DNA from 2 places in the Azospirillum fermentarium genome. Region 1 is predicted to be linked to the other one. Evidence: predicted binding sites of a transcription regulator. Region 1 holds the regulator's gene; the other holds the start of a gene.
What was found. The regulator PhoB, encoded in region 1, activates phosphate uptake and scavenging genes when phosphate is short. The targets are predictions, from matches to a motif close to TNTCATAAAACTGTCA.
Positions count from the first base shown of each region.

Region 1 (10,194 bases):
CCGCGCGGGTCCGGGAAGACAGGGCCGGGGAGGGGAGTACCGCTCATGAGTTCCGAGCACATCGTCCGCTCGTTCGCTCAGGAGCTTCAGCGTCTCGTCAATCTCATCACGCAGATGGGCGGGGTGGCGGAAGCCCAGGTGGCAGCGGCGGTGAAGGCCGTCATGCGCCGCGACGTATCGCTGGCGGCGCAGGTGATGCAGTCCGATCCGCGGCTGGACGAGTACGAACGAGAAATCGACGTGGAAGCCGTGCGGCTTCTGGCCCGGCGCCAGCCCATGGCCCAGGATCTGCGCGAGATCGTGTCGGCGCTCAGGGTCGCGGCGGATCTGGAGCGGATCGGCGATTACGCCGCCAACATCGCCAAGCGTTCGCTGGTGCTGGCGCAGTTGCCGGCGGTGCGTCCGGCCTCGGCCATCCCGCGGGTGGGGCGGCTGGTGGAGGAGATCCTGAAGGACGTGCTCGACGCCTATATCGAGCGCGACGTGGACAAGGCCATTTCGGTGTGGAAGCGGGACGAGGAACTGGACGACCTGCACACCAGCCTGTTCCGTGAGGTGCTGACGTACATGATGGAAGACCCGCGGACCATCACGCCGTGCACGCACCTGCTGTTCATGGCGAAGAATCTGGAACGCATCGGCGATCACGCCACCAACATCGCGGAAACCATTCACTATGTCGTGGTCGGACAGCCGCTGAAGATCGACCGGCCCAAGAGCGACTCCGCCAGCTTCGCGGTGGTGTCGCCGGCGGCCGGGTTCGATTTGATCACCGACCGGGACGAGCCGTAGCCCGCTTGTGAGGACTGCATGAATTCAGCGCTGAAGCCGCTGATCCTCGTCGTCGAGGATGAAGCCGACATCGTAACCCTGCTCAAGTACAATCTGGAGAAGGAGGGGTTCCGCGTCGCCACTGCCGGCGATGGGGAAGAGGCTCTGCTGGTCGCCAACGAGCAGACGCCGCATCTGATCCTGCTGGATTGGATGATGCCCCTGATGTCGGGGCTGGAGGTGTGCCGGCAGATGCGCCGCAACACCAAGACGCGCGACATTCCCATCATCATGCTGACCGCGCGGGGGGAAGAGGCGGACCGGGTGCGCGGCCTGAATTCCGGGGCCGACGATTACATCACCAAGCCGTTCTCGCCCACCGAACTGGTGGCCCGCGTGCGGGCGGTGCTGCGCCGCGCGTCCCCCGGCCTGGCGGAAGAGACGCTGCGCTTCGGCGACGTGCTGATGGACCTTGCCGCCCACCGGGTGCGCCGCAACGGGCGTGACGTCCACCTCGGCCCGACGGAATTCCGCCTGCTGCGTCATTTCATGCAGCATCCTGGCCGGGTGTTCTCCCGCGAACAGCTTCTGGACGTGGTGTGGGGCCACGACGTGTACGTTGAACCACGCACCGTGGACGTCCACATCCGCCGCCTGCGCAAGGCGCTGAACGACGATGCCGACGCCGACATCATCCGCACGGTTCGCTCCGCCGGCTACGCCCTGGACTATAAGACGGCCTGATTGACGGGTGGTCTGGAGGGCCTTCCGGCCCTCCAGGCGGGCGCGGGCGGCAGCCCGCTTTTCTAGAGGCGTGAGGCGGCGTCGCGCAGAATCGCCACCTTCACCGCGAACCGCCCGCTGTCGTCGCTGTCCTCGATCCACCCCGCCATCAGCCGCAGCGCATCGCGGACATCCCCGGCGAGAGTGCCGGCCTGAACCTCCCGCACCAGCGCATCGACGGCGCCTTCGTACGGCGCCCCGTCCATGGCGTCGGCGGCGACGGCTTCGAATCGGTTGGCGATGGAGAGGGCGGCGGGGGACAGGCGGCTCATATGAAGAACGAGGCTCCGGTGGGACTGGCGTCGGCGAGGAAGGTGACGACGCCGCTGCGGGTGACGGGCACGTCGCTGCGCAACTCCGCGCCCAGCGGCAGGCCCAGGGCCTTGATGCCCATCTCGCAGGCCATGACGGTGACGCCCAGCGCCACGCAGGCTTCCAGCAGTTCCTCGAAGGTGGCGATTCCCTGCTTGGCGAACCAGCGGTCGCGTTCGGCGGGGTTGCTGCCGTCGTCGGCGGCGTCCAGGTCGTGCCAGCCCAGCACGCCGGGTTCGCGTTCGTGGACCAGGGCACGCAGCGCGCGGCCGGTGAAGAACAGCGTGACGCGCCGGTTGGTGGCGGCGGCGGCGCTGGCCATCACCAGGGCGTAGTGAACCCGGTCGTAGCCGCCGGAAAACACCACGATGGACAGGCTGTCGGGGCCGTGCATGGGAAGAACCGTTCTCGTGTTGGTTAGGCCGCGTGGCCCGACAGGTCGCGGATCGTCGGGTGGGTGCCGCACAGGGGGCAGGCGGGGTCCGGCTTGACCGTGATGCGGTGGTACGAGGCGTTCAGCGCATCGACCATCAGCAGGCTGCCCGACAGGCTTTCGCCGATGCCCAGAATCTCCTTCAGCACCTCGGTGGCCTGGAGCGTGCCGACCAGCCCGGCCAGCGCGCCCAGCACCCCGCCTTCGGAGCACGAGGGCACCAGCCCCCGCGGCGGCGGTTCGCGGAAGATGCAGCGGTAGCAGGGATGGGGGGCGCCCAGAGACGCCTTGCCCAGATACGCCTTGAAGGTGGACACCTGCCCGTCAAAGCGCAGCATGGCCGCCGACACCAGCGTCTTGCCCGCGAAGAAGCAGGCGTCGTTCAGCAGGAAGCGGGTGGCGAAATTGTCGCTGCCGTCGGCCACGATGTCATAGCCGGCGATCAGCGCCGCGGCGTTGGCGGCGGTCAGGCGGGTGTGGTGCACCTGTACCGTGACGTCGGGGTTCAGGCCCGCGATCCGGGCGGCGGCGCTGTCCACCTTGGGTTGCCCCAGGGATGATTCGCCGTGGATGATCTGGCGCTGCAGGTTGGACAGGTCCACCACGTCGTCATCGACGACACCGATGGTGCCGACCCCGGCGGCGGCCAGATAGAGCAGCAGCGGCGACCCCAGCCCACCGGCCCCAACCACCAGCACGCGGGCGTTCAACAGCCGAGCCTGCCCGGTGCCGCCGACTTCGGGCAGGATGATGTGGCGGGAATAGCGGTGAAGCTGGTCGTCGGTGAAATCCATGATGCCGCAGCATAGCGCAAGAGCGCCCGGGCGACACAGGGAATCAGGCGTAGGCCAGCGTCAGCTTGTTGGGGTTCTTGGTGGTGGAGGCGCTTTGCGCCGCCCATTGCTTCAGCCGGGCGTCACGTTCGCGCAGGGTTTTGTCGATGGGGCGTTCCTGGGCGGCGGGGGCGGCCAGCCCCTCGACCTTGGGCACGAGCTGGAGCGAGAAGGGGGTTTCCTGCTCGATCTTGGAATCCTGGACGATGACGACGGAATATTGCCCCGGCTGCAGCTTGGCGCTGGGCTTCTTCAGGATGTCCTCGGTGGTGGTGGCCTTGCTCATGGTGTCGCCGGAGGCCACGACCTTGTTGTCCTTGTCCATCACCGCCCAGCGGGCGTTGGGCATGGACAGGTTGAAGGTGAAGGTGCCGCCCTGGACCACGTTCAGCCCGTGCTTCTGCACGCCGGAGTCGTTGCCTTCCAGCTTGCGGGCGGTGCCCTTGATCATGCCGCCGCCGGCGGTGATGACCGGGTTTTCGCGCGGCGTGATTTCCAGCGAATAGGCGCGGTCCTTGACGCCCTTGATCTTCTGTTCGACCTGGGCGGTGTAGGTGCCGGGGGCGAGCTTCGCCGAGGCCGAGGCGGCATCGACGGAGGAGGAGAACTCCGCCACGACCTTGTTGTTCTGGTCGGTGATCTTGACGGCGGTGTTGGTCTCGTTGACCTTGAAATTGAATTCGCCGTTCTTGGAGACGGTGAACTGTTGATAGTCCACCGGCATGCCGCGGGAGCTGAGCTGGCTGGTGGTGCCCTTCAGCTTGGTGTAGTTGACTGTCGAGATGTTGGACAGTGCGACCATGGGACGGCTCCCCCGGAAAGGGCGGCGGCGTGGACGGCAGCCACCGTTCCTAAATTACTAAAAGTTTATGGAACAGTCAACCGGCTTGCTCTCATGGGTTTCAATATACAGCGGAGCGCCGGGCGGAACAACCACCCGGCGTTGCAAAAGCCGCCGGTCAGCCGAGTGCGGCGTCCTTTTCCGCCATGATCCGCTCCATGGCGGCGCGGTCGGCTGCCGACAGGCGCACGCTGTCGCTCTTCAACTGGCCGCAGGCGGCCATGATGTCCTCGCCGCGGGGGGTGCGGACGGGGCTGGCGTAGCCGGCGTTGTTGACGATGTCGCCGAACACCTGGATGGCGCGGTCGGTGGAACGCTCATAGGGCGCACCGGGCCAGGGGTTGAAGGGGATCAGGTTGATCTTGGCCGGGATGCCTTCCAGCATGCGGACCAGGGCGCGGGCATCCGCCGGGCTGTCGTTCAGCCCCTTCAGCATCACGTATTCGAAGGTGATGCGGCGGGCGTTGTTCAGGCCGGGATAGGTGCGGCACGCCTCCAGCAGCACCGCCAGCGGATACTTGCGGTTGATGGGCATGATGATGTCGCGCAGCTCGTCGGTGACGGCGTGCAGGCTGATGGCGAGATTGACGTTCAGCTCCTCGCCGCAGCGCTTCATCATCGGCACCACGCCCGAGGTGGACAGCGTGATCCGCCGCTTGGAGATGGCGATTCCGTCGCCGTCCATGATGATCTTGATGGCCTTCGCCACCTCTTCGTAATTGAAGAGGGGTTCGCCCATGCCCATCATGACGATGTTGGAGATCATGCGCCCGTCAGGCGGCGCCGGCCATTCGTCCAGCATGTCGCGGGCCAGCATCACCTGTCCCAGGATTTCCGCGGCGGTCAGGTCGCGCACCAGCCGCTGGGTGCCGGTGTAGCAGAAACGGCAGGTCAGCGTGCATCCCACCTGGGACGAGACGCACAGCGTGCCGCGGTCGGTTTCGGGGATGTGGACGCTCTCCACCTCCTGGCCGTCGGGCATGCGCAGCAGCCATTTGCGGGTGCCGTCGCGCGATTGCAGGTCGCGCACCACGGTGGGGCGGACGACGGCGTAGCGTTCGGCCAGACGCTCGCGCACCGGCTTGGCCAGCGTGGTCATCACCGAGAAATCGGTGGCGCCGCGGTGGTAGATCCAGTGCCAGAGCTGGCGGGCCCGGAATTTTTCCAGGCCGATGGCCAGCATTTCGGCTTCCAGCTCGGCCCGCGAGAGGCCGACAAGGTTGATGCGTCCGTCGGCCACGGGGGCGGCCACGGGCGAGTCGGCGACAGACAGGGCCGATGCGGAGGTATGAGCGCTCATGGCGACGTTAGATAGGGCCGCCCGCCGTCCTTGTCAAAAGCCTTGCCCATGCCAAAACAGCGGACGCCCCCGGCGTTTGTGCCGGGGTGTCCGCCGTCCGGCAGAATGGGGGATCAGCGCTTGACGCCGCACGCCTCGCTGATGGCGCTGTAGGCTTGGCCGAAGCCGTTCAGGCTGTAGGTGTCGGTGGTCTTGGTGCCGCGGCCCGACACGCCCTTGACGATCATCGACTTGGTGCCGTCGCGCATGGCGGCGACCAGGTTGCGGTCGGTGTCGGCATCCCGCGCCCAGGCGGTTTCCTTGTCGTTGAACAGCTTGAAGGGCTTGCCGCTGGCGTCCACCTGGGTGTCCACGTCCTTCTTGGGGCTGTAGCCCATCATGAAGCTGACCACATCGACGGACTTTTCCGCCGGGCGGTGGGTGACCAGGGCATAGATCTCACCGCGTTTGACGCCGGCGGGTTCCTTCTTCTTGGGTTGGCTGGACATATAGCAGACCTTGTTCCCGCCTTCCTCGAAGGCAAAGGCGTTCCAGTCCTTGAAGGTGCCCAGAAGCTTGGGTTCCGCCGCCGAAGCCGTGACGGACATCAGGGCGGAGACGGCCAGCGCTGCAGCAACGGCGGCGCCACGAATGGTGCGGTAAGGCATCATCGTTGTGCGACTGCGAAGTGGTTTCGGATGACGGGGACACTAGCCCAATTCCTCGGCGGATAGAAGCGCTGATACCCCCTTTTTTCCAACCGGGCCGGAAAAGGCCCCGGCGGCGGGCGGGGGGGCCGGACGAAAAACTTCGGTCCGGGGTGATCCGATGCAATTTGCATCGCGTATAAGGGCACATGATGCAAATTGCATGTCCCTTCACCTGTCTGCAACCTCTGCCACCCGCCCGATGGTGGCGGATGGGGAAGGAATGGCTTGTGCGGCGGGCCGTCTTCGCCTTCAATGGATGCATGGATGAAAGACCGACCCCGGCCGCGGCCCACCCGGCGGCCGATGCATCCGTGTCCATGGAAGACCTGCTGCTCGCCGTCGGGCGGGCGGGGGACAGGACCGCTTTTGCCCGAATTTTCGCCTATTTCGCCCCGCGGGTGAAGGCGTACCTGCGCCGTCTGGGCGTGGAGGCCGGGTCCGCCGACGAACTGGTGCAGGAGGTGATGCTGCTGGTCTGGCGGCGCGCCAGCACCTTCGACCCGGCGCAATCCTCGGCCAGCACCTGGATCTTCACCATCGCGCGCAACAAGCGCGTCGATGCCCTGCGCCGGGAGGCCCGGCCGGAATTCGATCCCACCGATCCGCTGCTGCTGCCGGAGGCGGAAACCCCCGCCGACGACCGCATCCAGGCGCGCGAATCCGCCGAGCGCATGCGGCTGGCGCTGCGCGAGCTGCCGCCGGAACAGGCGGAGCTGCTGCGTCTGGCCTATTTCGACGAGGTGCCCCACAGCACCATTTCCGCCGAGCGCGGCATTCCGCTGGGAACCGTCAAGTCCCGGCTGCGTCTGGCCATGGACCGTCTGCGAAAAGCTCTGAGAGAAAGCGCATGAGGCTGCCGACACATCACCCCGACGAGGCGCTGCTGTTCGGCTATGCCGGCGGCAGCCTGAACGAGGCGTCGGCGCTGGTGCTCGCCACGCACATGACCTATTGCCCCAACTGCCGTCAGGTGGTGACGGATCTGGAGGTGGTGGGCGGCGCGCTGCTGGACGGCCTCGACCCCGATCCGGTGGACGATGGGCTGTTCGAGTCGCTGCTGGCCCGTATCGACACAGATCCCATGCCACGTCCCGCGCGTGCGCCGGCCATCCGTGTTCCGCGGACGGCGGCACCCCGGACCGGCCTGGTGGTGCCGGAACCGTTGCGCCGCTATGTGGGCGACGACCTGTCGGCGCTGGCGTGGGAAGACGCCCTGTCCGGCGTGCGGGTGACCCCGGTGGCGATGACCGGCGCCGACGACGGGTCGCGGGTGCAGCTCATGCGCATGGAGGGCGGGCGCACCATTCCCCGCCACGGCCACGACGGCATGGAACTGGTGGTGGTGCTGGAGGGCGGGTTCAGCGACGAGCACGGCTCCTACCGCACCGGCGACGTGGCGATTCTCCGCACCGGCAGCGAACACGCCCCCCGCGCCCACGCCGAGGGCTGCCTGTGTCTGGCGGTCAATATGGAGCGCCGCGCCATGGAAGCCCCCATGGATTGCTATCTCGGCCTGATGATGGCGCGCTGAAGAACGTGCCCTTTCCGGTTTGACCCTTTCCGGCGTGGCGGGGCGGCGCTTATGGTAGCCGCTCCCGCCGCCGTTGCCGGATGCCCCCATGGCCACCATCGCCGAAGCCCTGTCCCACGCCGCCGGACTGCACCAGTCGGGGCAGCTGGACGAGGCGGAAATCATCTACCGCCGGATTCTCGACGTTGACGGCGGCGTGGCCGCCGCGTGGCACCTGCTGGGGGTGGTGCATGCCCAGACCGGGCGGTTCGGCGACGCCGCGGACCTGATCGGGCGGGCGGTGGCGCTGGACGGTGCCGTTCCCGATTACCACCTGCACCGGGCCATGGCGCTGGAGTCCGTGGGCCGGCTGGCCGAGGCGGTGGACGGCTACCGCACCGCCCACGCCCTGGCCCCGGCCCTGGCGGATGCGGCGTTCAACGCCGGGGTGCTGCTGGACCGGCTGGGCCGGGCGGACGAGGCCGACGCCGCCTATGCCGCCGCCTTGGAATCCAACCCCGGCCATGCCCGCGCCGCCAACAACCGCGCCCTCAACCGCCGTGCCGCCGGTGATCCGGCCCACGCGCTGGCCCTGCTGGCCCAGGCCACGGCGGCGGCCCCGGATTTTAACGAGGCGTGGCTGAACCGCGGCATGATGCTGGCCGCGCAGGGGAACGCACCGGCCGCCGCCGCCGCTTATGCCCGCGCCGTGGCGCTGGACCCGGCCAATGCGGCGGCCCTGGAAGGGGTGGGGCGGACGCTGCGGGCGGCGGCCCCGCTGCGCCGGGCGGTGCGGCTGGCATCCCGTGAAACCGATGGGCTGGAGGAACTGGCCGCCGCCTTTGCCGCCGCCGATCCTGCCGGGGTGATGCCGGCGGCGTTCCGGGCCTTCCCCTTCCTGTTCCGTGACGGGGAAGCCGCCGGGTTGGCCGCCGCCGCCGGCCACAACGCCGCCATCGGGCCGCTGCCCGTGGCGGCGGGGGCGGGGCTGGACACCATTCTGACCTTCTGGGGCGGCCAGCCGCCGCGCCCGGCGGTGCGGCTGGCGCTGCGCTCCATGGTGGCGCAAGGGCACCCGGTGCGGCTCTATTCCTATGATCCGGTGGACGGGCTGCCGGCGGGGGTGGCGTGGGCCGACGCCCGCACCGTGGTGGATGAAGAGGTCTATCGGCGCTGCGTGCGGGGCGCCGACATCCGCTTCTTCAGCGACCTGTTCCGCTACCGGGCGCTTCACCGGCTGGGCGGGTGGTGGCTGGACACCGACATGGTGCTGCTGCGGCCCCTGCGCTTCGCCACGCCGCATGTGTTCTGCACCCAGTGGGGCGGGGCGGCGCAGGGGCACATGGTGGTCAACGACGCCATCCGTGCACCCCAGGGGTCGCCCTTCCTGGAGCATCTGTTCACCGAGAGCATGCGGGCGCTGGACCGCGGCGGGCCGGTGCCGTTCGGGGCGGCGGGGCCGCTGCTGCTGACGCGCGAACTGCTGGCGGGGGCGGGGCGGGATCTGCTGGCCGGGGTGATGCCGCCCATGGTGTTCAACCCGGTGGACTGGACCCGGCACGCCGGCCTGGACACACCCGGCGCGGAGCACCGGGACCGCATCGCCCACCCGCGGGTGGCGGGCGTGCACCTGTGGCACGGCATGTGGGGGCCGGAGGGGCCGCCGGTGGATGCCGCCCGGCCTGGCGGCATCCTGCACGCGCTGGTTCAGCGCTTCTCCGGTTCGGACCCCGTTTCCGCCGTGGACCCGTCGAACAGCCGGTAGAGGGCGGCGTGGTCCAGACCGCCGTCGCCCCGGTCCACCAACCGCTCATAAAGCCGGCGGCAGAGTTCGACCGCCGGCACCTCCTGCCCCGCCTGTCCGGCCAGGGCCAGCGCCTGGCGCAGATCCTTCAACTGCACCGTGGCCCGTGCGCCCGGGGTGAAATCCCCCGACACCATGCGCCCGCCGTGCAGGTCGAGGATGCGCGATTCGGCGAAGCCGCCGCGGATGGCGTCGCGCACGCGGGCCGGATCGACCCCCGCCGCGCGGGCCAGGGCCAGCGCCTCGGCCACCGCACCAATGGTCAGGCCGACGATGACCTGATTGGCGGTCTTGGCCACCTGTCCCGCGCCGCTGTCACCCACATGGGTGATGCGCTGGCCCAAAACCTGGAACAGCGGCAGGGCGCGGGCGAAGGCGGATTCACTCCCCCCGGCCATGATGGTCAGGGTGCCGGCCCGTGCCGCCACCGTGCCGCCCGACACCGGGGCGTCCAGCCAGTCCACCCCCGTCCCCGCCGCCTGCGCGGCCAGACGGCGGGTGGCGTCCACGGCGGTGGTGCTCATGTCGATGACCAGGGCACCCGCGGGCAGGGCGGGCAGCAGCACCCCGGCCACCGTCTCCACCGCCGGGGTGTCGGTCAGCATCAGGATCGCCACCGGGTCCGCCGGGTCCAGCCGGGCGGCCAGATCCGCGGGGGTGGCGGCGGTGGCCATCCCCTCCGCCGCCATCTCGGCCATGGGGCCGGGGCTGCGGTTGTGGCCCACCACCCGTGCGCCGGCGGCGGCCAGGACGCGGGCCATCGGGCGGCCCATCAGCCCCAGCCCGATCAGCCCCACCGTGCGCCCGGCGAGCGGGGATGGCATGGGGCCGGCGGTCACAGGCGCATGTGGCGCGCCCGCGCGCCCCGTTCGATGGCGGCGGCGCACAGCCGGTCCACGCCCAGCTTGTGGCGCAGCA
Region 1 covers NZ_JAOQNH010000001.1:1,354,102-1,364,295, forward strand. The annotation lists gene phoU (phosphate signaling complex protein PhoU) at 46-792, shown strand; gene phoB (phosphate regulon transcriptional regulator PhoB) at 811-1,515, shown strand; gene M2352_RS06495 (hypothetical protein) at 1,578-1,826, opposite strand; gene M2352_RS06500 (DsrE family protein) at 1,823-2,260, opposite strand; gene moeB (molybdopterin-synthase adenylyltransferase MoeB) at 2,284-3,093, opposite strand; gene M2352_RS06510 (hypothetical protein) at 3,137-3,934, opposite strand; gene rlmN (23S rRNA (adenine(2503)-C(2))-methyltransferase RlmN) at 4,092-5,273, opposite strand; gene M2352_RS06520 (invasion associated locus B family protein) at 5,387-5,923, opposite strand; gene M2352_RS06525 (sigma-70 family RNA polymerase sigma factor) at 6,223-6,813, shown strand; gene M2352_RS06530 (ChrR family anti-sigma-E factor) at 6,810-7,493, shown strand; gene M2352_RS06535 (tetratricopeptide repeat protein) at 7,582-9,237, shown strand; gene M2352_RS06540 (NAD(P)-dependent oxidoreductase) at 9,180-10,100, opposite strand; gene M2352_RS06545 (tellurite resistance TerB family protein) at 10,112-10,194, opposite strand, start outside.

Region 2 (10,194 bases), 280 kb from region 1:
CCCGGTGGCCGCCGGTACCCCGGTGGCCCAGCCGGAGCTGGCCGCCATCCTGGCCGCCGTGCGCCGCGGAGGCTTTGCCGCCCTGCACAACGGTCCGGCGGCGGACGCGCTGGCGGCAACGCTGGGCACCGACGCCGCCGCCGTGCGCACCGCCGCCCCGCGCTGGGGCCTGACGCAGAAGGTGAGCCTGGGCCAGGGGGCGACGCTGCACTTCGCCGACCTGCCGGAAAGCGGCGACACCCTGGCCCGCGCCTGGACCGCCGCCGCCGAGGCCGACCCCGCCGCCCGCACCGCCCGTGCCCGCAGCCTGCTGGGCGCCGGTGCCGGGACCGCGGAAGCGCCCGCCGCCGGGTTCGCGGTGATGGACGCGGGCGAACAGGCGGTGGCCTGCTCCTTCACCATGGGCGGGCTGTTCGGCAGCGGGCGCAGCGTGCCCGGCACCGGCGTCCTGGCCGCCACCGGCGTGCGCAGTGCCGGCTTCGGCGCGCCCGCGGTGGTGGCGACCATGCTCAACCGCTCCATCTGGGCCGGGGCGGGCAGCGCCATCGGCACCGACGGGGCCGCCGCCGGCCCCGCCGCCCTGTTCGACGTGGGCCTGCCGGCGCTGGAGATGAAGAGCTTCCCCGCCCAGATCCAGGCCGCCCGCCCGGCCGCCGCCCCCGGTCATGCCGCGGTGGTGGGGTGTGTGGTGTCGCAGGAAAACGGCGTGCGCGCCTGCCAGTCCGCCCCCGATCCCCGCGGCGGCGGGGCCGGATTCGACGTGGAGCTGGTGCCGTGATTCACGGCCGGAATCAGGATGTTTCGTTGCGCAATTTGTGCGCGCAATGAAAAAATGCCAAAGATTTCGAATGTGATAATGATAAGGGAGGTCCAGGGATGGCCTCCCTTTTTCTTTTAGGTTTTCTTGCTGTTCGAAGATTGCGCCCCTAGCATTGACTTTATCGGAACATTGTCTTTTGCGATAAGGATTTGACTATGGCTACGGTTGTGCGCATGCAGCATCCTGAGACGGGTCTGGTGAAAAAGGGCTTCGTCGGCTTTAGCTGGACCACGTTCTTCTTTGGCTTCTTCCCGGCCCTGTTCCGGGGGGACTGGGGGTTCGGCCTCATCCTGATGGTGCTGAATGTGGTGACCGTTGGGATCGCCGGCTTCATCGCCGCCTTCCTCTACAACAAGAGCTACACCAACCGCCTGATCGAAAAGGGCTACCAGCTCGCCGACAACGAGGACGTGAACGCCCTGGCCCGCCTCAAGCTGGGCATCTCCACGGCGGCGACGGCTCCGGCCACGGCCTGAGTCCTCTTTTCCTGCATGGTTGCCTGATCCGCGCCCCCTCCTTATGCTCGTCGGCTCGAATTCCTGAGCCAACGAGCGGGGGCAGACGGTGATGCAAGGGTCCAAGCGCGGTGCCATTCCTCCCTTTTTCGTGATGGAGGTGATGCGCGCCGCCTTCGCCCGTGAACGGGCCGGGCTGGATGTGCTGCATCTGGAAGTGGGGCAGCCGTCCACCGGCGCGCCCCGTGGCGTGCTGGCCGCGGCCCACGCCGCCCTCGACGCCGACAAGCTGGGCTATACCGACGCGCTGGGCATCCCGCCGCTGCGCGCCGCCATCGCCACATGGTACCGCGGCCGCTACGGCGTGGCGGTGGACGAGCAGCGCATCGCGGTGACCACCGGGTCCAGCGGCGCCTTTCAGCTTGGGTTCCTGGCGGCGTTCGATCCCGGCGACCGGGTGGCCATGGCATCGCCCAGCTACCCCGCCTACCGCCACACCCTGACCGCCATCGGGGTGGAGCCGGTGGAGTTGCCCACCGGGCCGGAAACCGGGTTCCAGCCCACGGTCGCGTTGCTGGAAAAGCTGGACCGGCCGGTCCAGGGGCTGATCGTCGCCAGTCCGGCCAACCCCACCGGCACCATGCTGAGCCGGGAGGAGCTGACCGCACTCGCCAACTGGTGCGATGCCAACGGCGTGCGGCTGGTGTCGGACGAGATCTATCACGGCCTGACCTACGGCACCGAGGCGGTGACCGCCGCGGCGGTCAGCGAACGGGCCATCGTGGTCAACAGCTTCTCCAAGTATTTTTCCATGACCGGCTGGCGGCTGGGGTGGATGGTGCTGCCGCCGGAACTGGTGCGTCCGGTGGAATGCCTGGCGCAGAACCTGTTCATCTCCGCCCCCACCCTGTCGCAGGTGGCGGCGGTGGCGGCGTTCGCGTGTACGGAAGAACTGGACGCCCACGTCGCCCGCTACGCCCGCAACCGCGCCCTGCTGCTGGAGGAGCTGCCCAAGGCCGGCTTCACCAGGCTGGCCCCGGCGGACGGCGCCTTCTACATCTACGCCGACGTGTCGGACATGACCGACGACAGCGAGGCGTTCTGCCGCCGCCTGCTGGAGGACACCGGGATTGCCGCCACCCCCGGCATCGACTTCGACCCTGCGCGCGGGCGGCATTTCATGCGCTTTTCCTTCGCCGGATCGGAAGCGGCGGTCGCGGAGGCGGCGCGGCGTCTGATTGCATGGCGGCGGAGCGCCTGATTGCATGGCGGCGGAGCGCCTGAAGATTACGCGGCGGAGCGCCTGAAGATTACAGAGTGGCGGAGCGCCTGAAGAAAGAGGGCGGCAAAAGGGCTGAGCGCCGCCGCCGGGGGGTGATTGGGGCTTGTCCTGCCCCGGCGCCACCCCCCACATTGGCAACAGGCTCCCGTGGTGGAGCGGCGACGCGGACAGACCGGAGATTTTTGGATGACCTCTACCTCTACCCCGCCGGCGGGCGACGTTCTGGACCTGCTCGACGGCCTGATCGGACGGGCGCGGCGGGCCGGGGCCGACGCGGCGGATGCGGTGCTGTTCGATTCCGCGTCCCTGTCCCTGTCCCAGCGTCTGGGCCAGCCCGAACGGCTGGAACGGTCGGAATCGGGTGACCTGGGCCTGCGGGTGTTCGTCGGGCGGCGTCAGGCCATCGTGTCCACCTCCGACCGCAGCCCGGCCATGCTGGCCGAACTGGTGGACCGCGCGGTGTCCATGGCCCGCGTGGTGCCCGAGGATCCCTTCTGCGGCATCGCCGGGCCGGAGCAGATCGCCACGTCCTGGCAGGACATGGACTGCTGCGACCCCGCCGAACCGTCGTCGGAAGAGATGATCGCACAGGCCCGCATCGCCGAGGAAACCGCGCTTTCCATCGCCGGGGTGACCAATTCCGAAGGGGCGGATGCGTCGTGGAGCCGCTCCACCATCGCCATTGCCGCGTCCAACGGCTTTGCCGGTTCCTACGCGGTGTCGCGGCGGTCGCTGTCGGTGTCGGTGCTGGCCGGTACCGGCACGGGCATGGAGCGGGACTACGGCTTCGATTCCAAGGTCTACGCCGCCGACCTGCGCAGCGCGGAGGACATCGGGCGCGAGGCGGGGGAAAAGGCCGTGCGCCGGCTGAACCCGCGCAAGGTGAAAAGCTGCCGCGTGCCGGTGGTCTATGACCCGCGGGTGTCGCGCGGCATCCTGGGCCACCTGACCGGGGCCATCAGCGGTCCGTCCATCACGCGGGGCACCAGCTTCCTGAAGGACAGGATGGGGGAGGTGATCTTCCCCGAAACCGTCAACATCATCGACGATCCCTTCGTCCGCCGCGGCCTGCGCTCCCGCCCCTTCGACGCCGAGGGGCTGCCGGTGGTCCGCCGCAACCTGATCGAGAACGGGCGGCTGACCACGTGGCTTCTCGATCTGCGCTCGTCCCGGCAACTGGGGCTGGCGCCCACGGGACATGCGTCGCGCGGCACCTCCGGTCCGCCCGGCCCGGCGCCGTCCAACGTCACCATGGCCCCCGGCTCCCGCACGCCCGAGGCGATCATCGGTGAGATCGACGAGGGCCTTTACATCACCGAACTGATGGGGTCGGGGGTCAACGGCGTGACCGGCGATTACAGCCGCGGGGCCAGCGGTTTCTGGATCGAAAAGGGCCGCATCGCCTATCCGGTCAGCGAGATCACCGTGGCCGGCAACCTGAAGGACATGTTCTTGAACCTGGAGCCGGCCAGCGACCTGGAACTGCGCTACGGCATGGATGCCCCCACCATCCGCATCGACGGCATGACCATCGCCGGGATGTGACGGCACGCCGTCAGACGAGACAAGGGCCGCGGGGGTGCCTCCGCGGCCCTTGTCATGCCGGAGCCCTTCGTCTCAGAACCGCCCGCCGCCGTAGATGATGCTGCGCACCACCCCGTGCACGGCGTCGAGCACCAGAAGATCGGTGCCCACCAGGATGCATTCCACCCCCGTGCGGCACACCGGCGCCCGTTCCACCACCACCATCGGTGCGCGGTGATAGCGGATGCCGGGGGGCAGGGGGCGCCCGATCACCACGGGATAGCTGGGGTAGGGGTCAAGGTAATAGACCCGCGGCGGCGGCGCATAGACCACCCGCGGCGGCGGGGGCGGCATCACCACCACCGGCGGGCCGCGGCGCCAGTCGTCGTGGCGCCCGTGCCCCCAGCCGTGCCCGCGCGGGCCGTCCCAATCGCGGCCCGGCCCGCGGTCCCAGCCGGGCGGCCCGCGGTCGTCGTCGTGGCCGCGTCCCCCCCGGTCGGCCAGAGCCGGTGAGGCGGCGGCCAGAAGGCCGGCAAGGGCGGCGAGGAGCAGGCGATGCTTGACCATGGGGGTTCTCCAGAGGACGCGCGAAGGGGGAAGACCGTCCCTTCTGGAGAGATGAACAGCCGCCGCGCCGTTTTCATCCTTCGTGGGCGAAGCAAAAAGGGTTACCCCGCCGGGACGAGCACCGGCAGGGTGCGCGGGTGCAGGCCGATGTCCACCGGCAGCCGGGCGATGATGTCGCCGTCGCCCTGCACCGGCTCCCCCGCCGGCCCGTCGATGCGCAGGGCGGTGACGGGGGCGACGGGCACGTCGGGGAAACGGCGCACCAGCCCCGTGGTCACCCCCGCCACATAGCGCAGCGCGTTCCACCGCCCGAACCGTTCGAACCGGCACAGGTGCAGCGTGGGCTCGGCCAGCCGGGCATCGGGGGCGCAGACGAAGGTGCCGCCGTAGAAATGGCCGTTGGCGGCGATGGCCGCCGCCACCTCGTGCACCGTGTTCCCCACCGTGACGCGGTAGCGCCCGCCGCGCGGGCGGGCCAGCCGGCGGAGCGTTTCCAGCGCATAGGCGCCCTTGCCGATGCGGCGCTTCAGGGCGGGGTCCACCCCGTCCACCACATGGGCGTCGAGCCCCACCCCGGCCATCATGGCGAAACAGCGCCCGTTGGCGGTGCCCAGATGCACCGGCTGCACCCGCCCCAGCGCCAGCGTGTCGGCCACGCCCGCGGCGTCGAACGGCAGCCCCAGCTCGTGGGCCAGCACGTTGGCGGTGCCCAGCGGCACCACTGCGAAAGGCGGCGGGGCCCAGGGGGCTGCCGCGTTCCCGGCCATGATACCGTTGATGGCCTCGTTGATGGTGCCGTCGCCGCCGGCCACCGCCACCGCGTCCCACCCGGATGCCGGCGTAAGGCTGCGGCCCATGGCCTCCGCATCGCCGCGGCGGGTGGTGGCCCACACGGTGACCTCGGCGCCATGGCGTTCGCCCAGTGCGGCGATGACCGCGGCCAGCCGGCGGGCGCGGCGGGCCCCGGCGACGGGGTTGTGGATGACGAGAAGACGGCGGCGGTCGGTCGGCGGCAGGACAGTCACGGGACGGCGGGCCTCAAGTGATGGACGGTAAAGAATTGTTACCGCTTTGTTTCAGTAATAATAAAGAAATTTTTCAAGAACACGCACTCAGCATATAAGTACGCTCTCGTAAATTCAAAGGATTGCCAAGGGTTTTTCTTTTGTGTATAGGGGCGCTGTCTTGGTCTTTGTCCTGCGCAACAGCGGCGGAGCAGGTGCATGGGGGCGGCGTCCGTAAACCGGTACCGGAGCATCTGGATCTCCGACATCCATCTGGGCACCCGCGGGTGCAAGGCGGATATCCTGCTGGATTTCCTCAAGCACAACGAGTCCGACTTTCTCTATCTGGTCGGCGACATCGTGGACGGCTGGCGCCTGCGCAAGGGCTGGTACTGGCCCCAGGCCCACAACGACGTGGTGCAGAAGATCCTGCGCCGGGCGCGCAAGGGGGCCAAGGTCTTCTATGTCCCCGGCAACCACGACGAGGCGGCGCGGGACTATCTGGGCCTGACCTTCGGCGGCGTGCGCGTGGTGTCGGAGGCCGAGCACACCACCGCCGACGGCCGCCGCTTCCTGGTGATCCACGGCGACCAGTTCGACGCGGTGGTCAAATACGCCCGCTGGCTGGCGCTGATCGGCGACCACGCCTATGTGGCGCTGCTTCAGGTCAACACCGGCTTCAACTGGGTCCGGCGGAAGCTGGGTTTCCCCTACTGGTCGCTGTCCGCCTATCTGAAGCACAAGGCCAAGACGGCGGTGGAGTTCATCGGCCAGTACGAACACGCGCTGGCCGAGGAAGCCCGGCGGCGGCGCATCGACGGCATCATCTGCGGCCACATCCACAGCGCGGAAATGCGCACGATCGAGGGTGTCCTCTATTGCAACGACGGCGATTGGGTCGAATCCTGCACCGCCTTGGTGGAGCACGCCAACGGCTCGCTGGAAATCATCCGCTGGGCGGAGGTCTTGGCCGGGCGCTCGGAAGCCGCTGGCGCGCTGCCCGCGCTGCCCGCACCGAAACCCATGCCGGAACGGACGGAAGCGGCGTGAACATCCTGATCGTCACCGATGCGTGGACGCCGCAGGTCAACGGCGTCGTGCGCACCATCTCCACCGTCCGCGCCGAACTGGAAGCCATGGGCCACACGGTGGAGGTGATCGGGCCGGACCGTTTCCGCACCGTGCCCATGCCCACATACCCGGAAATCCGGCTGGCGCTGGGCGCCGGGCGGCGGCTGCGCGCGATGATCGAGGCCATGCGCCCCGACTGCATCCACATCGCCACCGAAGGGCCGCTGGGCTTCGCCGCCCGCCGCTGGTGCGTGAAGCGCGGCATCCCCTTCACCACCGCCTATCACACGCGGTTTCCCGAATATGTGCGCGACCGGGTGCCGGTGCCGCTGGCGCTGAGCTATGCGGTGGTGCGGCGGTTCCACAAGCCGGCCGCGGCGGTGATGGTCGCCACGCCGTCCATCGAACAGGATCTGCTGGCCCGCGGCTTCACCAACATCCGCCGCTGGACCCGCGGGGTGGACACCGACCTGTTCCGCCCGCGCGACAAGGGTTTCCTGGATCTGCCGCGGCCCATCGCGCTGTACGTGGGCCGGGTGGCGGTGGAAAAGAACCTGGAGGATTTCCTCAAACTGGATCTGCCCGGCACCAAGGTGGTGGTGGGCGACGGCCCGGCCCGCGCCGAGCTTCAGGCGCGATACCCCGAGGTCCATTGGGCCGGCGCCCGCCACGGCGAGGATCTGGCCCGCCATTACGCCGCGGCGGACGTGTTCGTCTTCCCCTCCCGCACCGACACCTTCGGGCTGGTGCTGCTGGAGGCGCTGGCGTCCGGCGTGCCGGTGGCGGCCTACCCGGTGCCGGGGCCGCTGGACGTGGTGGACGGGTCGGGTACGGGGTGCCTGAGCGAGGATCTGGCCGAGGCGGTGGAAACCGCCCTGACCATCCCGCCCGAACGCTGCCGCGATTACGCGCTGGGCTTCTCATGGCGCCGGTCGGCGGAACAGTTCCTGGCCAACCTGCGGCCGTTTACGTGAACGGACGAATCAGGCCGCGTTCTTCAAGGGCCAGTCGGCGGCACGGACGATGGTGAACCAGTCGGTCAACGGCCCTTCGCTGTCGCCCGTCCCGGTATTTCCCACTGTTCGCGCAGGCCTCGCCGCGAAATGATCCGCATGCGCCAATCACAGCGTGCTTCCACGCTGGGAGATAGCGTGCCCCCACGCCGGGAGCCAAGGGGACGCATCGCCATCACCGCCGCGCACCCGTACAGGACCGCCGGCAGAGCATAGGTGAAGGGCTGGGTCCAGGCGCGCAGGCTCGTCCCGCCGGCGTGCCACGCCATCGCCAGCGCCGCCGGCACCAGCATGATCCCCATCCCGGCGGCCAGGGCGGTGAAGAGACGGGCCGGGGTCAGAGGACGGCGGCACAGGATCGCCACCGCCCCGGCGGCCAGCAGGGGCAACACCTCCCCCAGGGAGCGGGCGCCGGGGGGCAGCTTGCCGGTGACGTGCAGCGGGGAAAAGCCGGCGGGATCATGCAGGTAGAAGGGCAGGGCCAGCGCCAGCGCCACCCCCGCCGCCAATGCCCCCGGCCCCAGCCCCGCCGCCGGGCCGCGCCGGTGCCAGCCGTGGGCGGCCAGGATCACCACGGCCACCCCATAGTCCGGGCGCGAACACACCGCCACTCCCAGCAGCGCCGCCGCCGCCGCCATCCGCCATGGTACCCCGCCGTCCACCGCCCGCACCGCCCCCCACAGGGCGGCACCCACATACAGGGCGTTGACGGCGTAATCGCCGCCGGTGACATAATCCTGCATGAAGCCGGGGTTGCCCAGCGTCACCACCCCCAGCAGCAGCCAGCGGGCCGGCGGATCCCGCAGCGTCCGGCCCAGCGCCAGAACCACGGCCAGCGTGACCGCCACGTTCTGCACCGCCACCGCGCCCAGCAGGTGAAACGGCATGCCGATCAGCAGCGCTCCCGGCAGCGGCGTGACCGGGCCGCCCAGATATGTGCGCCCGCCATAGGGGAAACGGCCGTCCAGCAGGGCCTGGATGGCGATGGACAGCGCCTCGTCCCGGTCGCTGCCGGGGCCGAGCAGGCCCGATTGGGCAAAGGGATAAAGGACGGCGAAGGCGGCGGTCAGCGCCAGGGCCAGCGCCGCGGCCTGCCACCGCCCGGCGGGAAGCCGTGCCCCCCGCTGGACCGCGGCGATGACCATGCCGGCGGCAGCCAAAACGGCGGCATAGGCCAGGGTCAGCGGCACGCCGCCGTATTTGACCGTCATGGGCATGGCGCCGGCGGCCACCAGCCCCAGCAGGAGCGTCAGGCGCATGGCCTCACCCGGCCTCGCCACAGGATGCCGGGACGGCGCTTGTCTTGCATGCGTTTGTATTACCACCCAGGGTGTAGAGCCGGCCAGGGATTGGCCCCAGCCGGCTTTACAAAGGAGATCGTGATGTCTCAACCCATCACGCTCCTGTTGCTGCGTCTTCGGTTCCGCCGGATCGTGATCCGGCTGACCATCGAGCGCCGCTAACAGGCACCGGGGGGTGTTAGCAGCACCTCCCGGACGCCTCTTGACGATACACCCTTGGGACGAGGCCGGCAAGATCACCCCTTGGGGGGCCAGGGTCATCGCATTTGCCCAAGGATGGATCTTGCGAAGTCGTCGGACCATCCTGAGCGTTTTCGCTTACGGCGGACGGAGACGTCAGGTCGGGCGCGGTTGAGGACGTTGAGGGCGAGCTTGCGCAGGGTAGCGAGGTTTTCCGGGCCGTGATCCTTTCGGTTTCTGGCGCGGTCCTCGTCGAAGGTAACGTCGAGAACCCAATGGAGGCCGTTCTCCACCGACCAGTGTGCCCGAGCGGCGTTGAGGTACTCTTCGGCGCCAAGCGGTCGCGAGGCGAGGTGATAGTGGCGGGTGACGGTGGTTTTGCCATTGCGTTCGATGGCGGCCTCGATCATGCCCAGGCAGGCCATGTCGGGGAGCAGAACCGGCTCCGAGCAAGCCGACTTGGGACCGCGCAGCCAACTCAGGTCGTGGCTGACCCAAGCCCGGCGGGTCTCGATACGGCCGTGATCAGCATCGGTGGTTTCGTACGTATTCAATTCGGCCAGCGTCAGCGGATCGGCGAAATAGTCCACCACCATGCCATGCAGGGCGGGGTGGTTGGCCTTGAGCCGCAGAAGGTAGTCGCCCCCTTGGTCGCGAATGATGCGCGCGGTGTCCATTTGGCAATGGATGGCGTCGGCGGTCACCAGCCATCCCGTCAGGTCCATGCATCCCAGCAAGGCCCGCGCCGCCACGATCTCGCTGTCGCCCTCGGCCACCCGGAAGCTCTGCTGGCCCACCACCACGCGCGTGGCCGAGGCGAACGCCGTGACCACCGCCAGCGGGTTGGCGCGCGCCGCGTCGTCGAAGGAGCGGCGTAGCGTCTTGCCGTCGATGGCGAGCACGCCCGCGCCTGCCGCCCCCAGTTCGTCCAGAAACCGCCCGAAGCACGCCGCAAAGGCGGCCGGATCGAGAAGCCG
Region 2 covers NZ_JAOQNH010000001.1:1,078,589-1,088,782, forward strand. The annotation lists gene M2352_RS05040 (gamma-glutamyltransferase) at 1-778, shown strand, start outside; gene M2352_RS05045 (hypothetical protein) at 976-1,296, shown strand; gene M2352_RS05050 (pyridoxal phosphate-dependent aminotransferase) at 1,388-2,536, shown strand; gene M2352_RS05055 (TldD/PmbA family protein) at 2,744-4,102, shown strand; gene M2352_RS05060 (hypothetical protein) at 4,175-4,648, opposite strand; gene M2352_RS05065 (diacylglycerol/lipid kinase family protein) at 4,750-5,673, opposite strand; gene M2352_RS05070 (UDP-2,3-diacylglucosamine diphosphatase) at 5,872-6,702, shown strand; gene M2352_RS05075 (glycosyltransferase family 4 protein) at 6,699-7,697, shown strand; gene M2352_RS05080 (hypothetical protein) at 7,763-8,995, opposite strand; gene M2352_RS05085 (ISAs1 family transposase) at 9,295-10,194, opposite strand, start outside.
Region 2: a site for PhoB is predicted at 5,723-5,738, ahead of M2352_RS05065 (diacylglycerol/lipid kinase family protein). Genes of this name have one in related genera too.